Regions from separate parts of the Sphingorhabdus sp. Alg231-15 genome, predicted to be linked through region 2. Evidence: predicted binding sites of a transcription regulator. Region 2 holds the regulator's gene; each other region holds the start of a gene.

Region 1 (4,616 bases), 1.1 Mb from region 2:
TCCATATTCGGCCAATCTCCAGGTCTGTCTTCCGCGCCATCCAAAAAACCAGCAAGCTGATGTCTGATCATAACAACTTGATCTGCTGATTTGCCAATTGCTTCTGCGGCCAAAATCGCGGCAGATGCCTGTCCCAAGGCACAAGCATTCACCTCTATTCCCAATTGTCCAATGGTCCCATCATCAGACAGCATAATATCGGCAGCTACGCGACTGCCACAGGTGCGTGATCGCACTTCCGCCGTACCATCAGGCTTCTCAAGTCTGGACTGATGCGGAATGGAAACAGCCAGTCGCAAGATATCACGTGTGTAAAGCGCCTCGCTCATTCAGCGATCTCCGCCATTTCGCGCCGCTCCTCAACGAACTGGACCAGAGCGTCTCCGCTGGCGTTGAGCAGCGGATAGGTACGGGAGTCTGCAATCCATTCGGGACGCGGTTCTGCAGCGCCATAGATGCTGTCATAAACTAGCACGACCAACAGATATGCAAGCGTGGCACCAATCAAGCCTTTGACCATCCCGAAACCAAAACCCAGGACACGGTCAATCGGGCCCAGAAGAGATTTGCGCGATTTACGGCCGATGGATTTGGCGATCCAGCGCCCTAAAGCATAGGTTACAATCACGATCGAACCGAAGGCCAGCACCGATGCACCGCCCTCGTTACCAACAGGCGAAATCAAGAAATCGGTCGCGGGCGTGTGGAAAAAACGCACCGCGAAGATGATCATCACCCAAGCGATTAATGAGAGCGTTTCCTGCACAAATCCGCGCAGGAAACCAAAAATGGCTGCGCCACCCATTAGCAATAAAACGAAAATATCGAGACCAGTCATAAAGACTAGCTAATCGCGGCCAAGCATATGGTCAACGAGATTGGCAAGCTTCGCAAAGTTCACACAATTCACACCCGCAGGCGCGGTTTCCTTGGAGGCTGGGATTAGCGCCCTGCCGAAACCGAGTTTCGAGGCCTCTTTTAACCGCAGTGTCGTATTGGATACTGGCCGAATTTCCCCCGAAAGCGCTATCTCTCCAAAAATTACGGCATCGCTCGGCATCGGTTTTTCGGCATGGGCAGAGATCAAGGCGGCCGCGACGGCAAGGTCGGCCGCTGGGTCGGTCAACCGATATCCGCCAGCCACGTTGAGATAAACTTCTGCCCCCGAAAAACTGAGGCCGCAACGCGCTTCCAGTACGGCCAATATCATCGCCAGGCGAGAACTGTCCCAACCAACAACAGAACGGCGGGGAGTCGCCCCGCTGGCCAGCCGGACGGTCAGCGCCTGAATTTCGACCAAAACGGGCCTCGTTCCCTCAAGCGCCGGAAAAACGGTTGCGCCGGTCACCTCTTCGTTTCGATCGGTCAGGAACAGCGCAGATGGGTTCTGCACCTCGCCGAGGCCCATCTCCTCCATCGCGAATACGCCAATTTCATCAGTGCCGCCAAAGCGGTTCTTGATCGACCGCAATATCCGGTACTGATGACTGCGCTCACCTTCAAAGCTCATCACGGTATCGACCATATGTTCCAATACTCGCGGACCGGCAATATTGCCGTCCTTGGTCACATGGCCGACCAGCATGATCATCGTGCCATGTTCTTTGGCGAATTTGATCAACTCCTGCGCGGATGCCCTCACTTGACTGACCGTTCCGGGTGCACCTTCGATAAGATCGCTGTGCATGGTTTGTATGGAATCGATCACGACGAAATCCGGGGCATCCTGACCCAATGTGGTCAAAATATCGCGGACCGAGGTTGCTGATGCCAGTTTGACCGGTGCCTTTCCAAGCCCGAGCCGCCGTGCACGCAACCTTACCTGATCCGCTGCTTCCTCACCGGAAATATAAGCAACAGAGCATCCTGCATTCGCCAGTTTTGCCGAAACCTGCAGCAAAAGCGTTGATTTTCCGATACCCGGATCGCCGCCCATTAAAGTGGCTGATCCTGCGACCAGTCCGCCGCCAACTGCACGATCAAATTCTTCGATACCGGTCTTTTTGCGCTCGGGCAGCTGTATCTCAGAATCGAGCCCTACTAGCCGAACCTCTCTGCCCCCGCTTTGCAGATTATGTTTGGCGGCAAAAACTGTGTCCCCTGCTTCCTCGACAAGCGTATTCCATTCCCCGCAATCCACGCATTGCCCTTGCCAACGATGCGAAATGGAACCACAATTTTGGCAGACATATTTTTTCTTTGGCTTCGCCATACCCGACTTCCACTAGAACAAAAAAGGAACATTATAGTTTTTGATGGCTTTTTCAACCGCTTTCCTGCTTGCGCGATTCCGTTCATCCTGTCACTCTTAAGCCGATGCGCCAAAAGGAACTCAGACTCGCTCTTATTTGCTATGGCGGCGTAAGTCTTGCCATCTACATGCACGGTATCACCAAGGAAATCTGGAAGCTTGCCAAAGCCAGCAGGGATTTTCATGATGGTGAGAAGAACCACAAGTGCAGCCGTGGAACCTATTACGATATATTGGAGTGGATAGAACAGGAAAGCACCGTCAAATTGCGTGTGCTACCCGATATTATTGCCGGCGCCAGCGCCGGTGGGATCAATGGCATATTTCTTTCGCAAGCCCTCATCTCCGGTGAATCTCTCGAGCCTTTGACAGATATGTGGCTGGAGACAGCAGATGTCGATACGCTGCTTGACCCGGATGCAAGACCGCTATCACGCTTTTCGAAATTCTGGGCAGAACCCATTGCATGGATGGCGCTGGGTCGCAAAGGCGGTGCCGTAGAGCAGACGGTCTCGAAAGAAGCGCGCGAAGAGGTAAAAATGAAACTCTCGCGATTCGTTCGCGCGCGCTGGTTTGCGCCACCCTTTGGCGGCAAGATATTCTCCGGTCTGATCCTGGACGCGCTTGCGACCATGAAAAAGACTGAGCGAGGTCCCAAATTGCTGCCACCGGGACAACCGCTCGATTTATTTGTGACGGTCACGGACTTTGTTGGCCATCCTGAAAAGCTACAGCTGCACAGCCCTCCCGAGGCACTGGAGATGGAGCATCGGATTACCATCAGCTTTTCGACGCGCGGATCAAATGGCGGCGATATTGCCGATCCAGCCGAACTGGTCTTCGCCGGTCGCGCGACAGCCAGCTTCCCTGGTGCATTTCCACCATTCACGGTTACCGAACTGGACAGTGAATTGTCTGATCGTGGTCATGTCTGGTCCAATCGTCGCAATTTTCTAAAACGTATCTTGCCCAACCAGAGCCGGGCCGGGACCGCCGATGATACCGTATTGATTGACGGCTCTGTTCTCGCCAATGCCCCCTTTGCTCAAGCGATCGAAGCGCTGAAAAACCGGCCGGCCAAGCGTGAGGTTGATCGCCGCTTCGTGTACATTGATCCACGCCCCGATCTTGATGTCGCCAAAAGCGATCGCGCACTTCAACGGCTTCAGGCCGCGCAGGAAACCGAGGATGAAAGCCTGCCCGGTTTCTTCTCCACCATCTTCGGTGCGATATCGAACATCCCTCGGGAACAGCCGATCCGCGACAATCTCGATGACATATCGCGGCGATCAAGCCGGATCATTCAGATGCGGCAGATTACCGACAATTTGCGCGCAGAGGTCGAGCAGAATGTGGAAGCCATTTTTGGACGAACCCTGTTCCTGGACCGGCCAACTGCGGCTCGGCTGGCCGCTTGGCGACGCAAATCGCGCGATAAGGCAAGCAAGCTCGCTGGCTTCTCCTACAGCGCCTATGGCCACCTCAAACTCGCGACCGTACTCGAAGATATTGCGCATACGGTGAGGCGGGCAAAAGCAGAACCAAATGTCCATAACCATCAAGCGCTGCGCGAGACATTATGGGCCGAAATGCGCCAACGCGGGTTTGAAAATATCGGCAAGAAAGGCGGCGCTGGCCCGTCAAAACTGGCCGCCGACTTTTTTCGTCAACATGATCTGGGCTATCGTATCCGCCGGCTGCGCTTTCTTGCGCGCCGCTTTGCCGAAGATCTCGATAGCGCCCATCCCGACGACTATGCCGTGATCGAGCAGATGCATGATGTCATCTACGATTGCCTTGCTCTTTATATCGAACGCGAGACCATCGAATATCTTGGCGATGACTTCGTTGCACTGGCCGAGCATGCCGAACTCCAGCCCTCTGCCATGCTGGACCGGCTGGCCACAGCCCGCGATCTCGTCGCAGCGGATGCTCTGGTCGACGCCAAGCTTGCCGAAGCGATGGCCGGATTGCCCAAGGCCGAAAAGCGCTCGATGTTACTCGCCTTCCTCGGCTTCCCATTTTACGACATCGCCACCCTGCCCCTTTTACAGGGTGAAGGTCTCGATGAATTTGATCCAATCAAGGTCGACCGAATTTCTCCTGAAGACGCGAAGTCGATCCGCCAAGGCGGCGTCGCAGCGACATTAAAAGGCATTGAATTCAATAACTTTGGAGCCTTTTTCAGCCGCTCCTATCGCGAGAATGACTATCTCTGGGGCCGGCTCCACGGCGCCGAGCGGATGATCGATATCCTGCTTTCCACATTGCCCGAGGCCAAACGCCCTGATGCCATCAAAACGCTGGAATTCAAGAAAACCCTCTTCCGCGCGATCATTGATGAGGAGGAACACCGGCTCACTAA
Region 2 (4,616 bases):
AAAAGGTGGAGGTGGTCAGTGCCCGCGACATTGTCCGGTTGACTCTGAAAACTCACGAAAAGCAGAAATTGCCGCCGCGCGTGCGTGTAAATATACCCATCGACAGGGCCGTTGTTGATTTGCAGGCTGGCACGGTTATCCAACTGCGCGCGCGGTTAATGCCACCAGCGATGTCCAGCCTCCCTGGCGCTTATGATTTTTCTCGACGTGCATGGTTCATGGGACTGGGGGCTACCGGCCAACTGTTGGGAGAAATCCGCGTCGTTCAACCAGTAGAACCCTCATGGGGACCGTTTTCGGCGATGCCGGAATATCGTCAGAAGCTATCCCATCATGTCCAATCTCGCATGGCGGGCGGGGCAGGGGCCATTGGTGCAACTTTGGCCACAGGCGATCGCGGAGCGATCAGCGATGAAGATGCAGAGGCCATGCGGCGCAGCGGTTTGGCGCACCTGCTTTCGATCAGCGGGCTGCATGTGACAGCTGTTGTCGGCGCGGTCTATCTGTTGGTCTTGCGTTTGCTTGCACTGTTCCCGCCGTTGGTGCTCCGCTACCGATTGCCGATTATTGCCGCCGGCTTCGCGGCAATTGCGGCTTTGTCCTATACGTTGATGACGGGTGCACAGGTGCCAACGATAAGAGCGTGCGTTGCTGCATTGTTGGTCTTGATGGCGCTAATGTTGGGACGCAATGCAATCACGCTGCGTATGGTTGCTGCGGGCGCTCTGTTTGTGTTGATCGTTTGGCCGGAATCTCTTGTCGGTCCAAGCTTTCAGCTCAGCTTCGCGGCAGTCACCGCGATTATTGCGATGCACGAACATCCTAAGATTCAGGCATTATTTGCCCGGCGAGAGGAAGGCATTGTCAAGCGATTGGGGCGGATCATTTTGGCGCTTTTCCTTACCGGTTTGGTCGTCGAGCTGGCATTGATGCCTATCGCTTTGTTTCATTTCCACAAAGCAGGCATTTACGGCGCGCTGGCCAATATCGTCGCTATTCCCCTGACAACATTTGTGATTATGCCGTTGGAGGCATTGGCGCTTCTACTTGATACAGTCGGTCTTGGGGCACCGTTCTGGTGGTTATGTGAGAAAGCATTGGGCAGCCTTTTGCTGTTGGCACATTTTGTCTCCAGTCGTCCGGGGTCAGTGACAATGTTGCCAACCATGCCGTTGACCGCATTCGGGTTGGTAATTGCAGGTGGTTTGTGGCTGTGCCTGTGGGGTCAGCGTTGGCGAATCTGGGGCTTGGCGCCGGTTTGTCTTGGCATAGTCATCATAGCAACAACCCGCGCTCCTGATCTCTATATTACTAGCGATGGTCGTCATGTCGGTATCCGGAATGATGCAGGAGAGCTGGCGATGCTCCGTACGCGCAGTGGTGATTTTGTACGCAATATGCTGCTGGAAAATGCGGGAATTGACGGGGAAACAACAGCATTGGAAGATTGGCCCAACGCGCATTGCAACAGCGATAGCTGCACCATCACTATGGCAATTGGCGATAGAGATTGGGTGATCGTTGCGACGCGCAGTTCCTACTATATTCCAGCCATGGCATTGTCAGCGGCCTGCCGCCATGCCGATATTGTGATTAGCGAGCGGCGTCTTCCTGACAGTTGTCAGCCCCGCTGGCTCAAGGCGGATCGCCGTTTATTGAGCCAGGTTGGGGGAATGACGATAGATCTGGAAAACCAGAAGATTGCAACCGTTCTAGGTCGTTCCGGACGTCACCAGTGGATGCGCTTTGCAGAGCCGAAAAATCAGCACTCGAATGGGGTAGATCCCAAACAATCTGGTGAAATCAAAAACCGCCCGGAATAAGATTACGCTTAATTATAGCGCCGCAACAGTCCTGCCATTTTACCCTGTATCCGCACCTCACCAGCGCCAAAAATCTGCGGTTCATAAGCGGGGTTTGCAGGATCAAGGCGAACCTGCCCGTCATCTTTGAACAGATATTTGAGCGTGGCTTCCTCATCATGAACCAGCGCAACGACTATCTCACCATTACGGGCTGTTTCCGTGCGCTGGATAAGCGCATAGTCACCGTCCAAGATGCCCGCTTCAATCATCGAATCGCCCGATACTTCCAAGGCATAATGCTCGCCAGAGCCGAGCAGAGCCGCAGGGACACTGAGGGCCGACTGACCTTCAAGGGCTTCGATGGGAACACCGGCAGCAATTTTGCCATGCAACGGAATTTCGATCACATCATTGGCGGCAACTGGAATTTCTTTCATCGGTGCAGAGGGCGCTCGCTCAGGAGCTATGCTGACGACATTGGGCGCCACGGGTTTTGAAGTGCCGCCTTCCGGGAGTTTGGTCACTTCCAGTGCCCGTGCCCGGTTAGGGAGACGCCGTAAAAAGCCACGTTCTTCCAAGGCGCTGATCAACCGATGAACGCCGGATTTCGACTTCAGGCCCAATGCGTCCTTCATTTCTTCAAAAGAGGGGGATACGCCTGATTCTTCCAGGCTGTTATGAATGAAGCACAGCAATTCATGTTGTTTGGGTGTGAGCATATTTCATGTCCTTATCGGGAACGAATAAAGAACAATTATGAAACAAACCGTGCCAAGTCAAGTATTTTAGATAGCGATATAGGAAACCGTGGCGCCGACCGGTTGCTCCGGGCTATGTGCGGGACGAAACAGCAGCGCGTCGGCGGCGGCGAGTATCGAAAGCTTGGCGCTGTCCTGGCTGTCAAACGCGGTAATGCCACCGTCAATAATCTGTGCGCGAAGAAATTCGGCACGCTGACCGGTGGCCGGAAGTATTATATTAGTCTTGGCTGTTTGCATGACAGGCATATATTCTTGCGCGCCGGCCAGATAGCGGATCAGCGGCACCAGAAACAGGGTCGCCGTAACAAAGGCAGAACCCGGATTGCCGGGCAGGGCGAGAACAAGGCTGTTGCCTAGCTTTCCTGCCATGAGTGGTTTGCCCGGTTTCATTGCTATTTTCCAGAAATCCGTTTGACCGCCAAGCCGCTTAAAAGCAGGGGCGACCAGATCATGATCCCCTACCGATGCGCCTCCGATAGTGACGATGACATCACAGTCCCTGGCGCTCTCCAACGCTTCACACAGGCTATCCAGATCGTCTTTTATGCGGCTGATGGAACGGGTCTTTGTCGGTAGCTGAGACAGCATGGCGGCAATCATGACATCATTGCTAGCCGGAATCTGGTGCGGCTTGGTATCCGAGCCTGGAGCAACCAATTCGTCGCCAGTGGACAGGATCGCGACTGTGGGACAGCTGCCAACGCTGAGGTGACCTGAACCAGCAATAACGGCGTGGCCCAGAGCTGCTGCATTGAGTCGGATACCCGCCTTAAGCGCGACATCACCTGCCCTGAAGTCGCCGCCCTGAAAACGGACATGCCGGCCTTTGACGGGAGAAGGATCACTGGTCAGCACAATATGGTCGCCTTCCTGCTCGACATTCTCCTGCATAACGACGGTATCGGCTCCTTCGGGCATCAGGGCGCCGGTGAATATGCGGGCGGCCTGACCCGCCTGAATTGGCGGGCAGGGCGGGCTTCCGGCCTTGCATTCGCCGACTAGCTTCCAGGGTCCGTCTCGATCTTCGAAACGGATGGCATAACCGTCCATGGCAGACATGTCGGCTGCAGGTTGATTGCGACCAGCCATGACGTCTTCGGCAAGATAACGTTCCAGCGCATCGCCTATGGCAATGGTTTCGGAAGGCAAAGCCTGTGCCATGGCAATCAAGCGCTCTTGCGCTTCTTCCAGAGGCAGCAGCGGCTTCATTCGGCGGTCCAGTCTACTGACTTTCCACCGGATTTAGATAATAGGCGAATATCGCTGATCACCATGTCTTTCTGCATGGCTTTGGACATGTCATATACTGTTAAAAGTGCGGTTGAAACAGCTGTTAAAGCTTCCATTTCAACACCAGTCTTGCCGGTCAATCGTGCCATTGCTCGAACCTTGATGCCATCATCCTGATAGTCAAAATCAACTGCAACTTTGCTCAGCGCCAGCGGGTGGCAGAGTGGGATCAGATCGCTGGTTTTCTTTGCCGCCATGATCCCGGCAATGCGGGCGGTCGCCAACACGTCACCCTTTTTCATGCCGTTGGCCTTGATCGCGTCCAACACATCCGAATTCATGCTGATAAAGCCTTCGGCATGCGCCTCGCGCACCGTTTCGTTCTTGGCCGAGATATCGACCATATGGGCCGCGCCGTCGCCATCAATATGCGTGAGTTTGCTCATCTATACCTCATTACCGGTTAGAAGCGCCCGTGTTGCCGCTTCCACATCATCCTGCCGCATTAGCGACTCCCCGACCAGAAAGGTGCGCGCGCCCGATTGCGACAGGCGCTGGCAATCCTCATGCGTGAAAATGCCGCTTTCCGATACCATGATCCGACCATCGGGAACCAGCTTCGACAGGCGCTCGGTTTGTTCAAGGCTAGTCTCGAATGTCTTGAGGTCCCGGTTGTTAATACCCAAAAGCCGCGATTTGAGCTGTAAAGCCCGTTCCAGTTCGATCTCGTCATGGACTTCAATCAGGACATCCATCCCCAATTCATGCGCAGTCGCCTCGATCTCGCTGGCAAGACTATCGTCCAGAGCCGCCATGATGA
Region 3 (4,616 bases), 1.5 Mb from region 2:
GCTTGCCAAGAGCGACGTGCTGGTTGATTTTTCCATGCCAGATGAGCTGAGTCAGCGGCTCGATTCATGCGCCGAAGCCGGCAAGCCGCTGCTCGTCGGCACCACCGGACTTGAACCCGCCCATCATTTGTCGATCGATGCCGCCGCAAAGACTATTCCGGTACTGCAGACCGGCAACACATCGCTGGGCGTGAACATGCTGGCGGCGCTGGTAAAGGAAGCCGCGGCGCGCCTTGGTGATGACTGGGATATTGAAATTGTTGAAATGCACCACCGGCATAAAGTCGATGCGCCGTCCGGCACCGCCATTTTGTTGGGCGAAGCCGCTGCACAGGGGCGCGGAATCCGTCTCGAGGACAGCAGCGAGCGCGGGCGGGATGGACAGACCGGCGCACGGGAAAAAGGCGCGATCGGCTTTGCATCACTGCGCGGCGGATCGGTGGCCGGCGACCATCAGGTTATTTTGGCCACGGATGAAGAACGCATCGAATTGGGCCACCGCGCCGAAAACCGGATGATTTTTGCACGCGGCGCGGTCAAGGCAGCGCTATGGCTGACCCAGCAGCAACCAGGCCGCTACGACATGACCGATATGCTCGGCCTGAAATGAGTGTACGCACATGAAAAAGGACGATATTTTCGAATTTTATTCGCGGCTGGCAGCCGACAATCCATCGCCCGAAACAGAATTGAATTTCGGCAATGTCTATCAGCTGGTTGTTGCCGTAGCGCTGTCCGCCCAATCCACCGATATTGGCGTGAACAAGGCGACACGGCTGCTTTTCCAGCAAGTTAAAACGCCGCAACAGATGGTCGATCTCGGCCTTGATGGCCTGAAAGAGCATATCAAGACTATCGGGCTTTATAATACCAAGGCAAAGAACGTCATCGCTCTGTCTGAATTGCTGATCTCCGATTATGATGGAGATGTTCCCGCGGATCGCGATGAGCTGACCAAGCTGCCTGGTGTGGGCAGAAAGACCGCGAATGTTGTTATGAATTGCGCCTTTGGAGCGGAAACCTTTGCCGTCGATACACATATTTTCCGGGTCGGAAACCGCACCGGACTGGCACCGGGAAAAACCGTATTGGCGGTCGAGAAAAAGCTCGAGAAACAAACACCCGGCCCGTTTCGTGTCCACGCCCATCACTGGTTGATCCTGCACGGCCGCTATATCTGCAAGGCGCGCAAACCGGAATGCTGGCGCTGTCCGGTCGCCGACCTGTGCCGGTTCAAAAAGAAAACACCTGCTCCCTGATACAAACGCCCTGACCCGCCAAAGGCTCGGATCGCCGTTCAGCTTTCAGAAACCCTAAGAGGCGTATTTTTTTCGAGATGGGTCAATTTTGAATATTAGGAGAGATCTTATGAAACTGTTAGTTCCGGCCCTGATCGGTGCCGCCATCGCGACGACTGGCGTCGCCTATGCTGGCGAAAAACGCTCGAAAGACGATAAATATATTATCGAAAAAGTCGGCGAGCCGAAAAGCTGCATCAACCGGTCACAGATCCGTTCAACCGATGTTATTGATGATAAGACGATCGACTTCAAAATGCGCAACGGCGACATTTATCGCAACAATCTGCCGAACAAATGCAGCGGCCTGCGCTTTGAAGAAGCCTTTTCCTACCGCACGTCAACCAACCGGTTGTGCAATGTCGATATTATCCGTGTGCTGGATAGTACGGCAGGACGCATAGACACACGCGGCGCTTGTGGTTTGGGACGGTTTCAGGAAATCACCAAGACCAAACGCGAAAAGGCGGAAAAGAACGAAAGCTAAGTTAGCGCCGTTTCTGCAAAATTAGTGATTGGCAAAGCGGCCTGCCCGCTGCTAAGCGCTCTGTCGGTATCTGATACCAAGCACCCGTAGCTCAGCTGGATAGAGCGCTGCCCTCCGAAGGCAGAGGTCAGAGGTTCGAATCCTCTCGGGTGCGCCATTTCATGGCTGTTTGCTCGGTACTTTTGGCTTAATCTTCCCATCATGACACTGTCGTTGCGGGTGTTGCCTGACATCGCTTGGCCCCTGCTTTGCGGAGCGAAACCGACATTGGAATATGCGGCGATCCATCTGCAATTAGCGGATATTATTTCTCTTCCAGTTGCAAAATATACGAATCATATTAGAACATATAGAGAACATAAGTTAGGATTCTCTGTGCAGTGCGAAACTGGAAACGTTACAAGATTGCCTTTAAAACGGGTGGGGGCACCCGTGAAAAGTGGCGGAAACATGCTGTCGGAGGCATTTCCTGCCACGGCGTCCGATGCGGGAGCTGTCGGATTTATCTTGTCCGAATTGCGGCGCATATCCGGAGCGATTCTCTGGATTCAGGACCGCCAGTCACAAATGGAATCCGGACATCCTTATTTGCCTGCTTTGCCCGGCCGGTCGATGATTCAGGTCGACCTGAACCGTCCTGTCGATGTTCTATGGGCTGCCGAAGAAGGCTTGCGCTGCCAGTCTCTGGGCGCCATTGTCGCAGAATTGTGGGGCGATCCGCGCGCATTGACCTTCACGGCAACCAAACGGCTGGCACTCAGAGCGGAGCGTCACAAGGTTCCGTGCTGGCTGATCCGCCGGGGTGCCTCGCCCGATCTGAGCGCGGCGCGGAACAGGTGGCGCATCGCCTCTGTGCCATCGCATCCCCATATCCACGACTCGCAAGCGCCCGGCGATCCGCGCTGGCAGGTCGAGCTGTTCCGCTCACGCACGCAAGCGCCTGGCACATGGGTGGCGAGCTATGACCGGGCGGCGGATAATATCAATTTTTCTGCCCCATTTCGCGATGGAGCGCTGGTCCAGGATGATGGAACGGAGCGGAGAAAAACCGCCCGCTGATGCCGCGACCATTTTGGCCGCCGAAGCCCAGCATGGCGCCATCATCTATGCTACAAACCAGGCGGCACGACTTGCGAACATAGCCGAAGGTGCCAAGCTTGTTGACGTCAAGGCGGTCTGCTCTGACCTGCGTGTTGAATATGCCGATATTGCAGGGGATATACTGGCACTGAAACGGCTGATGCTCTGGGCCCGTCGCTGGTGCCCGTGGACTGTCGTGGATGGCAAGGATGGTCTTATTCTGGAAACCACCGGCGCGGATCATCTTTGGGGCGGCGAAGCGCAGATGCTGGACGAGATCGAGGCCCGCCTGTCTTTGCTGGGAATGACAACGCGGCTTGCCATAGCACCGACATGGGGAGCGGCATGGGCTTTGGCCCGATATGGTCAAGTGAAGACGATCTGTCCGAAAGACGAAATATCAGAGATGCTGGCGCCTTTGCCGGTGAGTGGTTTGCGCCTTGATGCCGAGACACTGATCTTGCTGCACCGCCTTGGGCTCAAGACGATCGGGGCCTTGGCAAAGGTACCGCGCCTTTCCCTTACACGGCGATTTGTACGGGCCACACTGGATGGCAATCCGTTGCTCCGCCTCGATCAGGCCATGGGGCATCTTGCGGAACCCGTGGCCAGTGTGGAAGCCCTGCCGAAGGTCAAGGCGCAAGTGCGTCTGGCAGACCCTATCCAGGATCCAACCCACCATTTGCCCGGCCTATGCGTCGATTTATGTGTACAGCTGACGCGCCGGGATCTTGGCTGTCGCCGCTTGCATCTGACGGTATACCGGACGGACGGCGAGATCAGCACCATTGCCGCAGCCACATCTGCACCGACCCGTGATGCCCGGCATTTGCAGCGGCTTTTTGATGACAAGCTTGAACGGATAAATCCTGGCTTTGGCTTTGATCTCATCACCTTGGAAGCCAGCGTAGTGGAACCCGTTGCGTGCGTGCAGAATCAATTGGACGGAAAGGCCGAGGATGACCTTGCCTTGCCGCACCTGATTGATCGTCTCACTGCGAAATTTGGCCCCCATGCTGTCAGGCGGCCGGTCCTGCACGAAAGTCACATCCCGGAACGTGCAGAAATCAGAACAGCCGCGCTGCATGATGAACCATTGTCCAGAACCTCTCTCGTCGCTGAAGAGCGCCCCATCCGGCTGCTGTCACTGCCAGAGGAGGTGCGGGTGGTCTATGCTGTGCCGGAAGGTCCGCCCGCACAGTTTATATGGCGCAGACAGACCCATAAAGTTGTCCGCCATACAGGCCCCGAACGGATTGCCCCGGAATGGTGGACAGACCGCGCGGGCACACGGTTGCGTGATTATTACAAGATCGAGGACCAGTCCGGCAAACGTCTGTGGCTCTATCGCGAAGGACTGCATGATGATGGACGCGGTGGCGATCCGCGCTGGTTCGTGCACGGGATGTTTGCCTGATGCCCGAGATGGACAACCAACGTCCAAGGCGCACCTTGGATGCAGAAGGCCTGACGCGAAACGCCGCTGCGCCTTATGTCGAGCTGGGCGTAACGACATGCTTTTCATTTCTGCGGGGAGCGTCTGATGCTGTCGATCTTGTCTCGACAGCATGGCAGCAGGGCTATGATGCTCTTGGCGTTGCTGATCTCAACAGCATGGCGGGCGTCGTAAGGCTTCATGCAGAAGCGCTGAAAGCACATATACGCCCTGTCATCGGATGCCGCCTGCGGCTCATCGGCGGTGAAGAGTTTCTGGCCTACCCTCGTGACAGAGAGGCTTACGGACACCTGTG
Region 4 (4,616 bases), 2.8 Mb from region 2:
AACCGTCATGTCGAGTATATCGGCGATCGACTTGCCTTTGAACTTCACTTCCAGCGTCTCGCGATTATAGCGTTTGCCGCCACATTCCTCGCAAGTGACATAAACGTCGGGCAGAAAGTGCATCTCGATCTTGATAAGCCCGTCACCGCGGCACACTTCACAGCGTCCGCCTTTGACGTTGAAGGAAAAGCGGCCTGGCTTGTAGCCACGCGCTTGCGCCTCGGGCAGACCGGCAAACCAGTCGCGGATATTGGTAAAGGCACCGGTATAGGTGGCCGGATTGGATCGTGGTGTCCGGCCGATGGGAGACTGGTCAATGTCGATGACCTTGTCGCAATATTGCAGCCCGGTGATCTTGTCATGCTTGCCCGCAATTACCCGCGCGCCATTGAGCGCCCGGGCGGCCGATGCATAAAGCGTATCGATGGTCAGCGATGATTTGCCGGAACCCGACAGGCCAGTAATGCACGTAAATGTACCGAGCGGAATGGAGGCGGTGACATTTTGCAGGTTATTTGCAGTCGCGCCATGCACGGTCAGCTGCTTGCCATTGCCCTTGCGGCGCTTGGTTGGAACTTCTATCTCTCGCGAACCATTTAGGTACGCTGCGGTGAGTGACTTTTTCGATTTCAAGATCTGTTTGAGCGTTCCAGCGGCAACAACATCACCGCCATGGACGCCCGCACCGGGTCCCATATCGACGACATGATCCGCTGTACGTATTGCATCTTCGTCATGTTCGACGACAATCACGGTATTGCCGAGATCGCGAAGACGCTTGAGCGTGGTCAGCAAGCGGTCATTGTCGCGCTGATGCAGACCGATGCTCGGTTCGTCCAATACGTAGAGAACCCCGCTTAATCCTGAACCTATTTGGCTAGCGAGACGGATGCGCTGGCTCTCACCGCCGGACAATGTACCGCTGGTCCGGTCCAGATTGAGATAATCGAGACCAACATTGTTCAAAAAGCCAAGCCGTTCGATAATTTCTTTCAGGATCGGTTCCGCAATCTGCCGCTGGGTCTTATCGAGCTGATCCGCAAGACCGTTGAAAAAGTCGAGCGCGTCGCCGACACTGCGACGGGTCGAGATACTGATATCCTCGCCCGCAATTTTAACCGCCAATGCCTCCGGCTTGAGCCGGGCGCCGTGACAGACTTCACATGGGGCGGCTGCCTGAAACTTGGCGAGTTCTTCGCGCATCCAGTTGCTTTCGGTTTGCAGCATCCGGCGAGTCAGATTACCGACCACACCCTCAAACGGCTTCTTCACCTCATAGCTTTTGCGCCCGTCCTGAAAACGCAGCGTCACTGGCAGGCCCTGTGTGCCGTTCAGGACGATATCGCGGTGATGCTCCGACAGATCCTGCCACGGCGTATCCAGTGAAAATTCAAAATGTTTCGCCAGACTGCCCAGCACCTGCATATAATAGGGGCTCGGCGGATTGGACTTGGCCCAGGGAACGACCGCTCCTTTTTTGATCGACAGTTCCGGATTGGGTACGACCAGCTGCGTGTCGAAATGCAGTTTTTCACCAAGACCATCACAGGCGGGGCAGGCTCCCTGGGGAGCATTGAACGAAAAGAGTCGCGGTGCGATTTCCTCAATCGTGAAGCCGCTGACCGGACAGGCAAAGCGTTCGGAAAACACAATGCGATTGTCGGGCAGGCCAGTGCCCTTCATCTTGGTTCCGGTTTCTGCCTCTTCGCGGCCCGGGACAATGCCCTCGGCCAGATCGACAAAAGCCAAACCATCGGCAAGACGCAATGCGGTCTCGAAACTGTCTGCCAGCCGCGTTTCCATACCGTCGCGGACAACCAGCCGATCGATCACTACTTCGATGTCATGTTTCAGCTTCTTATCGAGCTTTGGCGTTTCCTCGATATCATAAAATTCGCCATCGACACGCACCCGGGTAAAGCCGGCCTTCTGCCATTCGGCAAGTTCCTTGCGATATTCGCCCTTACGCCCGCGTACGACCGGTGCGAGCAGATAGAAGCGAGTCTTTTCCGGCAATGTCATGACCCGGTCAACCATCTGGCTGACCGTCTGCGCCGTGATTGGTTCACCCGTCGCAGGAGAATAGGGCACACCTGCGCGGGCCCATAGCAATCGCATATAATCGTATATCTCGGTAACCGTCGCAACGGTTGAACGGGGATTTCGCGAGGTTGTCTTCTGTTCGATCGAGATGGCAGGCGACAACCCTTCAATATGCTCGACGTCAGGCTTTTGCATCATCTCCAGAAACTGGCGCGCATAAGCAGAGAGGGATTCGACATAGCGCCGCTGTCCCTCAGCATAGATGGTGTCAAACGCAAGGCTCGACTTACCACTGCCGGAAAGGCCGGTAATGACGATCAGCTTGTCGCGCGGAAGGTCGATATCTACGCCCTTGAGATTATGCTCCCGGGCGCCTTTGACTTTGATGTGGGTAAGACTCATGCGCGTGCTTTGCCGAAGATGTTGAAGAGAGTCCAGCGGGTCATAAGGCCGTACTATGTTCTATATATGTTCTTTTGGCAAGTAGGATTGTTTACGGTTGTGTAATGGACGGGCTCGCGGCCTGCGCCAATGTCATATAATCCATTGCTTCTTAGTTGTAGTACTGTATTAATATAGCAATACAATATAGGAGTCTGCCCGTGAAAAAGTTTCTGTCTATTGGTTCGACGTTATTCGTGGTCGCGACAATGTCTGGACCGGCCATGGCTGGTACGGCCCCGGAAAGCCCAGCTTCTGAGGTGAAGTCACTCACCATGAAGCAAAATGAGGGTGCTGCTGTTCTCAAAAGCAAAATCTCAGAGAAGCTCCCAGAATGGCTTGCGGAATATGATGTCCCGAGCGCGGCTATTGCTTATATTGCCGATGGCAAGGTTGCATGGACCCATGTTGATGGTGATGCTCAGCCGGGTAAGGCGGCGTCTGCGAAGACGCTTTACAATATCGCTTCAATGACCAAACCACTGGTTGCGGAAACCGTGATGCGGCTTGCCAAGAGCGGTGCCTTGACGCTCGACGAGCCGATGGCGGGGAGTTGGGTTGATCCTGATATTAAATCCGATCCCCGGCACAAGCTTCTGACTCCGCGGATGGCGCTGGTCCATCGCACGGGTTTTCCCAATTGGCGTTACCAGACCAAGGATGTGCTGACGTTTAAAAATGATCCGGACAGCAAGTTCGGATATTCCGGCGAGGGGTTTCAATATATGGCCCGCTTTGCCGAGAAGAAAATGAACCTGCCGCTGGAAACGCTTGTCGCCCAGCAGATATTCGAACCAGCGGGCATGACCGAAAGCAGCTTTACAGAAAAACCCTGGTTTGCCGGACGGATCGCCATGTCGCGCAATCGCAAGGGTGAGCATGCCCATGCCACCGTACGCAAGGACTGGAATGCGGCGGATGACGTCTGGTCTACCATCGGTGACTATGCCCGCTTCCTGACCTGGGTGATGGCCAATCCGGTGGATGCCAGATCCGACGAAGCCTATTGGACGGCCAAGGAAAATCTTGGCGGTCAGATTTGCGGCGAGGGGCGCTTGGCGGCGGAGGTCTGCCCGAAAAGCCTTGGCTTTGTCGGTGGTTGGAATGTCTATCATACGGCGGATAATGTGATTGTCATGCACGGCGGTGGTGATATCGGGGAGCGGACTTTGGGCTTTTTTGACCCTGTCAACAAAACCGGCGCCGTGATCTTTACCAATGGTGCCAATGGTCAGAAGGTGATCCGCGAGACGGTGAAGATATTATATCCTGATCCCAGTTTCGTGGCCTTTATGAACCTGCAGGCTGGAGGCTAAAGGTAAATCATCGGCCGGGGAAATCTTGCCCTGTCTGCACATCAATTGCGCCGCCGTTCTTTACGGGCACGACACCACGACCGAACCAGACATAACGTACGGTCGGTGTGCTTAGGATATTATCATAATTTTCCGTTGCATAGTCCGTATCATAGCCCATCAGCGCGAGCGTGGTTGGGAATAGCTGGCTGAGACTGCGTCCGCCCTCCTCCGTTTTGTAGCTCTCTGCGATTTCCGACGGCAGAAAGGCGACAAGCGGGACTGAAAATTCGGCCTTTACCGGGCTCCCGCTGCAATGGGGTGTGACGCCATCGGCGATATTTTGACCATGGTCGGACGTGTAGAATATTGCGACCTCAGAGCGATCCACGCCGTCAAGTAAAGTGGCGAAAAAATCCTTCTTCGAATAGGCAATCGCCTTTTCATATTGTGCCTGCGTACTGCTGCCCTGAGGCAAAGCGCCTTTGGGATAATGATCCTGATACTGGAAATGCACGCCGCGCAGGATCGCATAGGTAAACTGCTTTCCGTCGCTCTTGAGGCTGGCGTTGATCGAGCGGGCGATGGTCAGATCGGTTTTCAGGCCGCTGGCGGCATTCTGGTAACTGTCTATCAACGCGCGTTCCGGTGACTGTAACAGGTTTTGCGGCGGGCCGGTTACCTGTCCGTCGATCATGCTTGTCGCAAAACCTGCTTTGGTCGCATAGGCCCAGATGGAGGGAGTTCGGCGCAGATCTGTACGATTATCGACGGTGCGGACATTGACCCCAGATCGCATTGCGACGTTGGACGGCGTGCTGCAATGCCCCATCGATG

The links. The regulator LexA, encoded in region 2, represses DNA repair genes until DNA is damaged. The targets are predictions, from matches to a motif close to GTTCCNCNCTTGTTCT.
Region 1: radA (DNA repair protein RadA) is a predicted target of LexA. The motif match lies at 2,227-2,242, and genes of this name have one in related genera.
Region 3: DG177_RS09315 (ImuA family protein) is a predicted target of LexA. The motif match lies at 2,128-2,143, and genes of this name have one in related genera.
Region 4: uvrA (excinuclease ABC subunit UvrA) is a predicted target of LexA. The motif match lies at 2,503-2,518, and genes of this name have one in related genera.

The regions. Positions count from the first base shown of each region.
Region 1 is NZ_LT703001.1:1,427,095-1,431,710, forward strand. Features, by position in the region: gene DG177_RS07035 (iron-sulfur cluster assembly scaffold protein) at 1-329, opposite strand, end outside; gene DG177_RS07040 (CvpA family protein) at 326-838, opposite strand; gene radA (DNA repair protein RadA) at 848-2,212, opposite strand; gene DG177_RS07050 (patatin-like protein) at 2,317-4,616, shown strand, end outside.
Region 2 is NZ_LT703001.1:350,368-354,983, forward strand. Features, by position in the region: gene DG177_RS01630 (ComEC/Rec2 family competence protein) at 1-1,823, shown strand, start outside; gene lexA (transcriptional repressor LexA) at 1,832-2,524, opposite strand; gene DG177_RS01640 (molybdopterin-binding protein) at 2,591-3,775, opposite strand; gene moaC (cyclic pyranopterin monophosphate synthase MoaC) at 3,772-4,242, opposite strand; gene trpC (indole-3-glycerol phosphate synthase TrpC) at 4,243-4,616, opposite strand, start outside.
Region 3 is NZ_LT703001.1:1,880,740-1,885,355, forward strand. Features, by position in the region: gene dapB (4-hydroxy-tetrahydrodipicolinate reductase) at 1-610, shown strand, start outside; gene nth (endonuclease III) at 621-1,259, shown strand; gene DG177_RS09305 (hypothetical protein) at 1,369-1,785, shown strand; tRNA gene DG177_RS09310 (tRNA-Arg) at 1,866-1,942, shown strand; gene DG177_RS09315 (ImuA family protein) at 2,218-2,844, shown strand; gene DG177_RS09320 (Y-family DNA polymerase) at 2,810-4,282, shown strand; gene DG177_RS09325 (error-prone DNA polymerase) at 4,282-4,616, shown strand, end outside.
Region 4 is NZ_LT703001.1:3,156,307-3,160,922, reverse strand. Features, by position in the region: gene uvrA (excinuclease ABC subunit UvrA) at 1-2,445, opposite strand, end outside; gene DG177_RS15420 (serine hydrolase) at 2,646-3,800, shown strand; gene DG177_RS15415 (sulfatase-like hydrolase/transferase) at 3,808-4,616, opposite strand, start outside.